DNA from 2 places in the Sporosarcina jeotgali genome. Region 2 is predicted to be linked to the other one. Evidence: a T-box and tRNA genes for the amino acid it is inferred to sense, from the RefSeq annotation. Region 2 holds a T-box; the other holds one or more tRNA genes.
What was found. The T-box of region 2 lies ahead of proS (proline--tRNA ligase). A T-box ahead of a tRNA ligase gene usually reads a tRNA of that ligase, here a tRNA-Pro.
Positions count from the first base shown of each region.

Region 1: it encodes a tRNA-Pro, which carries the amino acid that the T-box ahead of proS (proline--tRNA ligase) is inferred to sense. The anticodon was not compared.

Region 1 is NZ_CP116341.1:2,179,023-2,183,394, forward strand. Features, by position in the region: gene PGH26_RS10740 (TraR/DksA C4-type zinc finger protein) at 1-451, shown strand, start outside; tRNA gene PGH26_RS10745 (tRNA-Glu) at 499-570, opposite strand; tRNA gene PGH26_RS10750 (tRNA-Ser) at 580-670, opposite strand; tRNA gene PGH26_RS10755 (tRNA-Asn) at 677-751, opposite strand; tRNA gene PGH26_RS10760 (tRNA-Ile) at 756-829, opposite strand; tRNA gene PGH26_RS10765 (tRNA-Gly) at 834-907, opposite strand; tRNA gene PGH26_RS10770 (tRNA-Phe) at 913-988, opposite strand; tRNA gene PGH26_RS10775 (tRNA-Asp) at 1,023-1,098, opposite strand; tRNA gene PGH26_RS10780 (tRNA-Met) at 1,102-1,176, opposite strand; tRNA gene PGH26_RS10785 (tRNA-Ser) at 1,347-1,439, opposite strand; tRNA gene PGH26_RS10790 (tRNA-Ile) at 1,459-1,535, opposite strand; tRNA gene PGH26_RS10795 (tRNA-Met) at 1,542-1,615, opposite strand; tRNA gene PGH26_RS10800 (tRNA-Ala) at 1,637-1,712, opposite strand; tRNA gene PGH26_RS10805 (tRNA-Pro) at 1,724-1,800, opposite strand; tRNA gene PGH26_RS10810 (tRNA-Arg) at 1,826-1,902, opposite strand; tRNA gene PGH26_RS10815 (tRNA-Gly) at 1,943-2,017, opposite strand; tRNA gene PGH26_RS10820 (tRNA-Leu) at 2,026-2,107, opposite strand; tRNA gene PGH26_RS10825 (tRNA-Lys) at 2,144-2,219, opposite strand; tRNA gene PGH26_RS10830 (tRNA-Thr) at 2,228-2,303, opposite strand; tRNA gene PGH26_RS10835 (tRNA-Val) at 2,312-2,387, opposite strand; rRNA gene rrf (5S ribosomal RNA) at 2,411-2,526, opposite strand; rRNA gene PGH26_RS10845 (23S ribosomal RNA) at 2,678-4,372, opposite strand, start outside.
Region 2 is NZ_CP116341.1:2,538,431-2,542,802, reverse strand. Features, by position in the region: gene PGH26_RS12800 (anti-sigma factor) at 1-113, opposite strand, end outside; gene PGH26_RS12795 (RNA polymerase sigma factor) at 106-669, opposite strand; gene PGH26_RS12790 (CDP-glycerol glycerophosphotransferase family protein) at 896-2,107, shown strand; T-box leader at 2,157-2,379, shown strand; gene proS (proline--tRNA ligase) at 2,448-3,887, shown strand; gene PGH26_RS12780 (methyl-accepting chemotaxis protein) at 4,090-4,372, shown strand, end outside.

The DNA.
Region 1 (4,372 bases), 360 kb from region 2:
CAAGGAAATTCCTTACGAACGTCTCGAAGCGGTTCCTTATACACCGTTCTGCGTAGATGACGCGGTCCAAGAAGTTCCGGACGACCGCCCTGTAGAAGATGATTTGTTGAAGATGGCCAATCCTAATACATTTTCGGATAGACGTGAAGGCGTATTTAAAGATCCCATTGACAGCTTTGAAGAAATCGCAAAATCAGGCACGTCAGAAACTCCCTCTGACTTTACAGGAGATCATGACGATTACGAGTCACTATATGATACTGCAATTGAAGACGAAAGCACGGAAGACATTGACGTGATTGCCACAAGTAACTTAGAGGGTGAACCTTCTGGCATCATTCGCGGGGATACCACGTTAGCATACGAAGAAGAACTGGATGAGGAAGGAATCGAATCAGAGTTAGGCGACATTCCATATCGTCGCAAAGACAGTTACACCGATAACAAGTAACAAAAAAAGTTCCTAGTTGCGATATCGCAACTAGGAACTTTTAAGTATGACCCCTACGGGATTCGAACCCGTGTTACCGCCGTGAAAGGGCGGTGTCTTAACCGCTTGACCAAGGGGCCAAACAAATATGGCGGAGAAGGAGGGATTCGAACCCTCGCACCGCTTTCGCGATCTACACCCTTAGCAGGGGCGCCTCTTGAGCCACTTGAGTACTTCCCCGTAATATGGCTCCGCAGGTAGGACTCGAACCTACGACCGATCGGTTAACAGCCGATTGCTCTACCACTGAGCTACTGCGGAATAGTGGGCCTAAGTGGACTCGAACCACCGACCTCACGCTTATCAGGCGTGCGCTCTAACCAGCTGAGCTATAGGCCCAATTTGGAGCGGGTGAAGGGAATCGAACCCTCATCATCAGCTTGGAAGGCTGAGGTTTTACCACTAAACTACACCCGCATAAATGGTGGCTCAGGACGGAATCGAACCGCCGACACAAGGATTTTCAGTCCTTTGCTCTACCGACTGAGCTACTGAGCCACATAGGATTTAATAAACTATGTATTACAAGAAATGGCGGTCCCGACCGGGATCGAACCGGCGATCTCCTGCGTGACAGGCAGGCATGTTAACCGCTACACCACGGGACCATTTGGTTGCGGGGACAGGATTTGAACCTGTGACCTTCGGGTTATGAGCCCGACGAGCTACCACTGCTCCACCCCGCGATAATGATAATTGTAAGACATATCATAAGCAACGCTTATAGATTTTCTTATGCAAGATTACGAATTTCTTTTCAAGAAATTCTACAAATCGTCATCTTCGTATGACGCTTTGCTCCACCCCGCGATAATGATAATTGTAAGACACTTCTTAATGGTATTTAAAGAAAAAATGGAGGAGGTAGAGGGATTCGAACCCCCGCGGGTTTTGACACCCCTGTCGGTTTTCAAGACCGATCCCTTCAGCCGAACTTGGGTATACCTCCGTGCAATAAAAAGCAATACTGGTGGACCTTGCAGGACTCGAACCTGCGACCGGACGGTTATGAGCCGTCTGCTCTAACCAACTGAGCTAAAGGTCCTTTGGATGGCGGCAGAGGGGATCGAACCCCCGACCTCACGGGTATGAACCGTACGCTCTAGCCAGCTGAGCTACGCCGCCATGAAATGGAATATTAAAGATTGGTGGAGCCTAGCGGGATCGAACCGCTGACCTCCTGCGTGCAAGGCAGGCGCTCTCCCAGCTGAGCTAAGGCCCCTCTTTAAAAGATGGTCGGGAAGACAGGATTCGAACCTGCGACCCCTTGGTCCCAAACCAAGTGCTCTACCAAGCTGAGCTACTTCCCGAATCAAAATCTAACATTAGAAAAATTGGCGCGCCCGGCAGAAGTCGAATCCACAACCTTCTGATCCGTAGTCAGACGCTCTATCCAATTGAGCTACGGGCGCATATATACTATTTCTTTACGGTATGCTTAGTGAATTACAGTGGAGCGGAAGACGGGATTCGAACCCGCGACCCCGACCTTGGCAAGGTCGTATTCTACCACTGAACTACTTCCGCATAAGAGATGCGGGTGAAGGGACTTGAACCCCCACGCCCGAAGGCACTAGATCCTAAGTCTAGCGCGTCTGCCAATTCCGCCACACCCGCATAATCTCTAGATAGTCTGTAATCTAATTACAGTAATGGTGAGCCATGCAGGATTCGAACCTGCGACCCTCTGATTAAAAGTCAGATGCTCTACCAACTGAGCTAATGGCTCGTACTAAGTGGTGCCGGCGAAAGGACTTGAACCCTCAACCTACTGATTACAAGTCAGTTGCTCTACCAGTTGAGCTACACCGGCACAAAGTATGGTGGAGGATGACGGGCTCGAACCGCCGACCCTCTGCTTGTAAGGCAGATGCTCTCCCAGCTGAGCTAATCCTCCATATATCACGCATTACTGCGCTTGCCTGGCAACGTCCTACTCTCACAAGGGGAAGCCCCCTACTACCATCGGCGCTGAAGAACTTAACTTCCGTGTTCGGTATGGGAACGGGTGTGACCTCTTCGCCATCATTACCAGACAAATGTGCTTGTCCTGTTTCAAGGACATTTACTATTATATACTACATAGTATTAGAATGCAATACTTTTTTGAAAGAACTTTTGTTCATTCAAAACTGGATAAAACCAACATTGAAACTCGAAACAATCACACAATTCTTTAACTTATATTTGGGAAAGTCCTCGATCTATTAGTATCTGTCAGCTCCACATGTCGCCATGCTTCCACACCAGACCTATCCACCTCATCATCTTTGAGGGATCTTACTTACTTGCGTAATGGGAAATCTCATCTCGAGGGGGGCTTCATGCTTAGATGCTTTCAGCATTTATCCCGTCCACACATAGCTACCCAGCGATGCCTTTGGCAAGACAACTGGTACACCAGAGGTGTGTCCATCCCGGTCCTCTCGTACTAAGGACAGCTCCTCTCAAATTTCCTGCGCCCGCGACGGATAGGGACCGAACTGTCTCACGACGTTCTGAACCCAGCTCGCGTACCGCTTTAATGGGCGAACAGCCCAACCCTTGGGACCGACTACAGCCCCAGGATGCGATGAGCCGACATCGAGGTGCCAAACCTCCCCGTCGATGTGGACTCTTGGGGGAGATAAGCCTGTTATCCCCGGGGTAGCTTTTATCCGTTGAGCGATGGCCCTTCCATGCGGAACCACCGGATCACTAAGCCCGTCTTTCGACCCTGCTCGACTTGTAGGTCTCGCAGTCAAGCTCCCTTATGCCTTTGCACTCTGCGAATGATGTCCAACCATTCTGAGGGAACCTTTGGGCGCCTCCGTTACTCTTTAGGAGGCGACCGCCCCAGTCAAACTGTCCGCCTGACACTGTCTCCTGCCCGGATCACGGGCAAGGGTTAGAAGTCCAATACAGCCAGGGTAGTATCCCACCATTGCCTCCTCCGAAGCTAGCGCTCCGGTCTCTCAGGCTCCTACCTATCCTGTACAGGCTGCACCGGAATTCAATATCAGGCTACAGTAAAGCTCCACGGGGTCTTTCCGTCCTGTCGCGGGTAATGCGCATCTTCACGCATATTATAATTTCACCGAGTCTCTCGTTGAGACAGTGCCCAGATCGTTACGCCTTTCGTGCGGGTCGGAACTTACCCGACAAGGAATTTCGCTACCTTAGGACCGTTATAGTTACGGCCGCCGTTTACTGGGGCTTCAATTCGAAGCTTCGCTTATCGCTAACCTCTCCTCTTAACCTTCCAGCACCGGGCAGGCGTCAGCCCCTATACGTCACCTTACGGTTTTGCAGAGACCTGTGTTTTTGCTAAACAGTCGCCTGGGCCTATTCACTGCGGCTCTCTCGGGCTATACACCCTACCAGAGCACCCCTTCTCCCGAAGTTACGGGGTCATTTTGCCGAGTTCCTTAACGAGAGTTCTCTCGATCACCTTAGGATTCTCTCCTCGCCTACCTGTGTTGGTTTGCGGTACGGGTACCTCCCACCTCGTTAGAGGCTTTTCTTGGCAGTGTGAAATCAGGGACTCCAGGGTATACACCCCTTGCCATCACAGCTCAATGTTGTAGAAACGGGATTTGCCTCGTTTCACACCTCACTGCTTAGACGCGCATGACCAACAGCGCGCTCACCCTATCCTTCTGCGTCACCCCATCACTCAAACGGTGGGGAGGTAGTACAGGAATATCAACCTGTTGTCCATCGTCTACGCCTATCGGCCTCGACTTAGGTCCCGACTGACCCTGAGTGGACGAGCCTTCCTCAGGAAACCTTGGGCATTCGGTGGAAGGGATTCTCACCCTTCTTTCGCTACTCATACCGGCATTCTCACTTCCAAGCGCTCCACCAGTCCTTCCGGTCCAGCTTCAACGCCCTTGGAACGCT
Region 2 (4,372 bases):
AGTTCAGCACGGCAGGAAGGACATTCTTCGAGATGTTGTTCGAAGGCATGTGTTTCTTCCTCAGTTAAAGAACGGTTGAAGTAGTCAAGGAGATGCATGCATGATTCATTCATTCGAGTATCCTCCTTCCTGGGTGATGAATCCTTTTAAGTGTTTCAGTGCTAATCGGATACGGCCTTTTACAGTCCCGAGAGGCAGCTCGCATTGATCTGCAATTTTTTGCTGACTGAGCCCTTTAAAGTAAAACAGTTCTATAATTTCTTGCTGGTCTTGTTTCAGTTCGAGCACTGCGCTGCGTATCGCATTCCGCTGTTCGCCCCATTCTACCGTATTCTCTACACTTCCCGGCTGTTCAATGAGAGAATCCTTTTCAATCATCGGTTCGTGGTCATGACGTTTTAAGCGGCGAATCTCGTCAATTGCTTTGTTTCGCGTGACAGTGAGGAGCCACGACGAAAAAGAGCCTTTATCTTCTTGATAGGCAGTCGTGCCGTTCCATAACTTAACAAATACATCTTGCACAACTTCTTCTGCAATTTCACGATCTTGCGTTAATCGGTATGCAAAGGAGAAGATTAGTTTTTCGTATCGATCATATAACGTTTCAAAAGCCGATCGATCTTTGGCGGCGGCAAGAGCATATAAGGTTCCGTCGTCTGTATGTTTCATCCGAGTCTCCTTTGTAAAAGCTTTTTTCTAAGAATACCATAAGTCGCAAGACCTGTATTCTAGAACAACAGAAGACTCATATTAAGCTAACGAAACGAAATGAATAAACGATCACTATATCTATAAAAAATCATTATTCTTTGCTGTTTGAAATTGGATCCCTAAAGCTTAATTGTTAGCCTGCCGGGGTATAGCTGTAATAAGAAATCACTAGGTGGAGGATATAATGGAGTTAAAAAAGAAGAAACCATTTCAAGGAATTACAACTTGGATGAAAGTAGTTGTGGCTTGTCTGCTGTCTAAGGTATTGCCTGCGCCGTCCAAACCGATTATTCTGATCGGCGGCAATTTAGGTGAAAAATATGAAGATAATGCAGCTGCATTCCATAGCTATCTTATGAAAAACTGTCAGCAAAGCTATGCTGTACATTGGATGTATGATCCATCTGCATCTTATGTACATGAAAAAAGAATCGAAAACGCAGTTATGCTGGGCAGTTTTAAAAATTATGTATTGTTTTTTCAAGCGGCTTACACAGTCCATGGACATTCGTTAATGTATGACATTGCGCCAAGTATTGATAAGTATATATTTTGGAACAAAAATACGATTATGGTGCATATCAGTCACGGAATTGAATGTTTTAAGAAAATACTGATCCAGCCAGAGGATGTCCCTTTACTTGAGCGGTGCGATGTATTTAATTGCGCATCATCCTACGAGAAAGACATTAAATTAAATGAATGGGGGATGCCTGAAGAAAAGCTGCCGATTACGGGTATGGCTCGATTCGACCATCTCACTTACAATCAGCCTGTCTCAGAAGTGAAAACCATTCTAATGATGATGACTTGGCGTGAGACACTGTTCGGACTGTCGGATACTGAATTTATCGAGAGCTCTTATTTTCAAGCTACCGAAAAGCTGATTACTGACAGTGTTCTGAATCAGTTACTGAGCGTGAACAAAGTCACGATAAAGATTATTTTGCATCCTTTCATGAAAAAATTTGAATCTTACTTTACTGAACTGGGTACAATACACTCTAACATCGAATTTTATACATATGGAGAACTCTTCATACAAGATGAAATTCAAAAATCTGATATGCTGATCACGGATTATTCCAGTATTTTCTGGGATTTTGTCTATATGAATAAGCCTGTAGTTTTCTATACATTTGACCAGAAGGAATTCTTGGAAATGCGGGGTTCATACTTGGATTTGAATCATGATTTACTGGGATGGAAAGCGAATTCAGCTTCAGAGGTTATACATGCACTAACCAGGATACTTGAACAAGGCGAAACAGAAAATCCCCGCTTTGCCGATTTATCAAACTACTTCAGCTTTACAGATCGAAACAACTGTGAACGACTGGCAAATTATATGTTTTCTTTAAACACGTCGAATTCGAAGCTTCGTGATAACACATAAAATGATTGGCTGTTGTAGGTTATTCGTTTGTTTGATATAGTATAGGAAATAATGATCGATGAAGTGGCTAAGTAGATAGGAATCGTGAAACAGAAAATAGAGCGCACTGCTGAAAGCTCTATCACCTCTTCTTATTCGAACCCTACCACCGAGATGCCGTGTAAACACGGCCGGTTCGTCCCGTTACGAAACGATAGAGGACTAATTTGCAATCTATGCTAATTAGTCGAACTTAGGTGGTACCGCGTCCAAAGCACAAAGACGTCCTTTTATTAGGATGTCTTTGTGCTTTTTTGCGGATAAAGACTTTGCGGCCAATCATTGAACAGGAGGAAAAGACATGTCAAACACACAGCAAAATGATTTTTCAAAGTGGTATATTGATACGATTCAAAAAGCGGATTTGATGGATTATACACCAGTACGGGGGTGTATCGCGTTCAAACCGGATGGCTTTGAAATTTGGGAGCACATTCAAGATGAGATGAACCGTCGATTCAAAGAGACTGGACACCGCAATGCATATTTCCCGATGTTAATACCTGAATCTTTCTTCCAAAAGGAAAAAGATCATATCGAAGGGTTTGCACCTGAATTGCCTTGGGTAACTGAAGCTGCAGGTGAGCCGCTTGAAGAGAAACTTGCGCTTCGTCCAACATCGGAAACAATGATTGGTCACTTGTACTCCGACTGGATTAAAAGCTACCGGGATCTTCCAGTTCTTATCAACCAATGGGCGAATGTATTCCGCTGGGAGAAAAAGACATTACCATTCATCCGCACGTCTGAATTTCTCTGGCAAGAAGGCCACACGGCTCATGCGAATGAAGAAGAAGCACGTCACGAAACCATGCAAATGTTGAACATTTACAAAGAAGTCGTTGAAGAGCTTCTGGCAATTCCTGTATACGATGGACAAAAAACACCGTCTGAGCGATTTGCAGGAGCGGTGGATACGTATTCGATCGAAGCGATGATGAAGGACGGAAAAGCAGTCCAAGCCGGAACGTCTCATTATCTGGGTTCGAAGTTTGCGGAAGCATTCGACATTAAATATCTGACAAAAGAAAATAAACATGAATTCGTACACACGACATCTTGGGGAACGTCAACTCGTTTGATTGGTTCTGTCATTATGGTTCACGGCGATGAGCAAGGTCTGGTACTGCCTCCACGCGTTGCACCGACTCAAGTTGTGTTAATCCCGGTAGGTCCTTGGAAAAAGAATCCTGCGATTATGGAGAAGCTCGATGAAATCTATGCAGAGTTGAAGTCCAAAGGCATTCGCGTTCGTTTGGACGATTCAGATCAATCTCCCGGATATAAATTTAACGAGTGGGAACTAAAAGGCGTGCCAGTTCGCGTTGAACTTGGACCGCGTGATCTGGAGAACGCACAAGCAATGTTGAAATTACGTGACGAGGAAGGCAAAGAAGCCTTTGCATTGGAAGGATTGATTTCAGAAATTGAAAATCAGCTGACTGCTATGCAAAGCCGTTTGTTGGAAAAAGCACGTACATTCCGTGATGAAAACTCTCATACAAACATTGAGACATTGGAAGAGCTCAGCGCACATATTGCAACTTCACAAGAAAACAACGTAATCCCTGGCTGGATCCTTGCTGGATGGTGCGGCGAGGATGCGTGTGAAGAGCATGTAAAAGAAGAAACAAAGTTCACGACACGCAACATTCCGTTCAACCCGCCAGTTGAAAAGCATACGTGCATTAACTGCGGCAAAGACGCGAAGCATACTGTTTGGTTTGCGCGCGCTTATTAAAATGATAAATCCCCATCGAGTCCGTAATTCGGATGCGATGGGGTTTTTTATTCGAATAAATATAGAGTTCCGCGATAAATGAAGATAGATCAGTTTGAGAAGGAATACAGTTAGATTTACTCTTTTAAGATGAGTATTGCAAAAACATTAAATTAGTCACAATTCTCCCTTTTCAACCGATATGAAGTACGGAGGGATCAACATGAAAATGAAAATTCGTACAAAACTTATACTTATATCTGCAATTTTGTTAGTAATACCTAGTTTGGTTATTGGGCTGAGCGGCTACACATTAGCTAAAAACAGTTTAAATGATATTGGTTCACAAGGGTTAAAAAATGATGTGTCACTAGCAATCGATGTATTGGAATCTTTACAAGAACAGGTAGACAAAGGCGCAATATCACTTAAAGAAGCTCAAGAGGTTGCGAAAGAAAAACTGATAGGTCCGCTTCAAGAAGACGGAACGCGAATCGTTGAGTCTG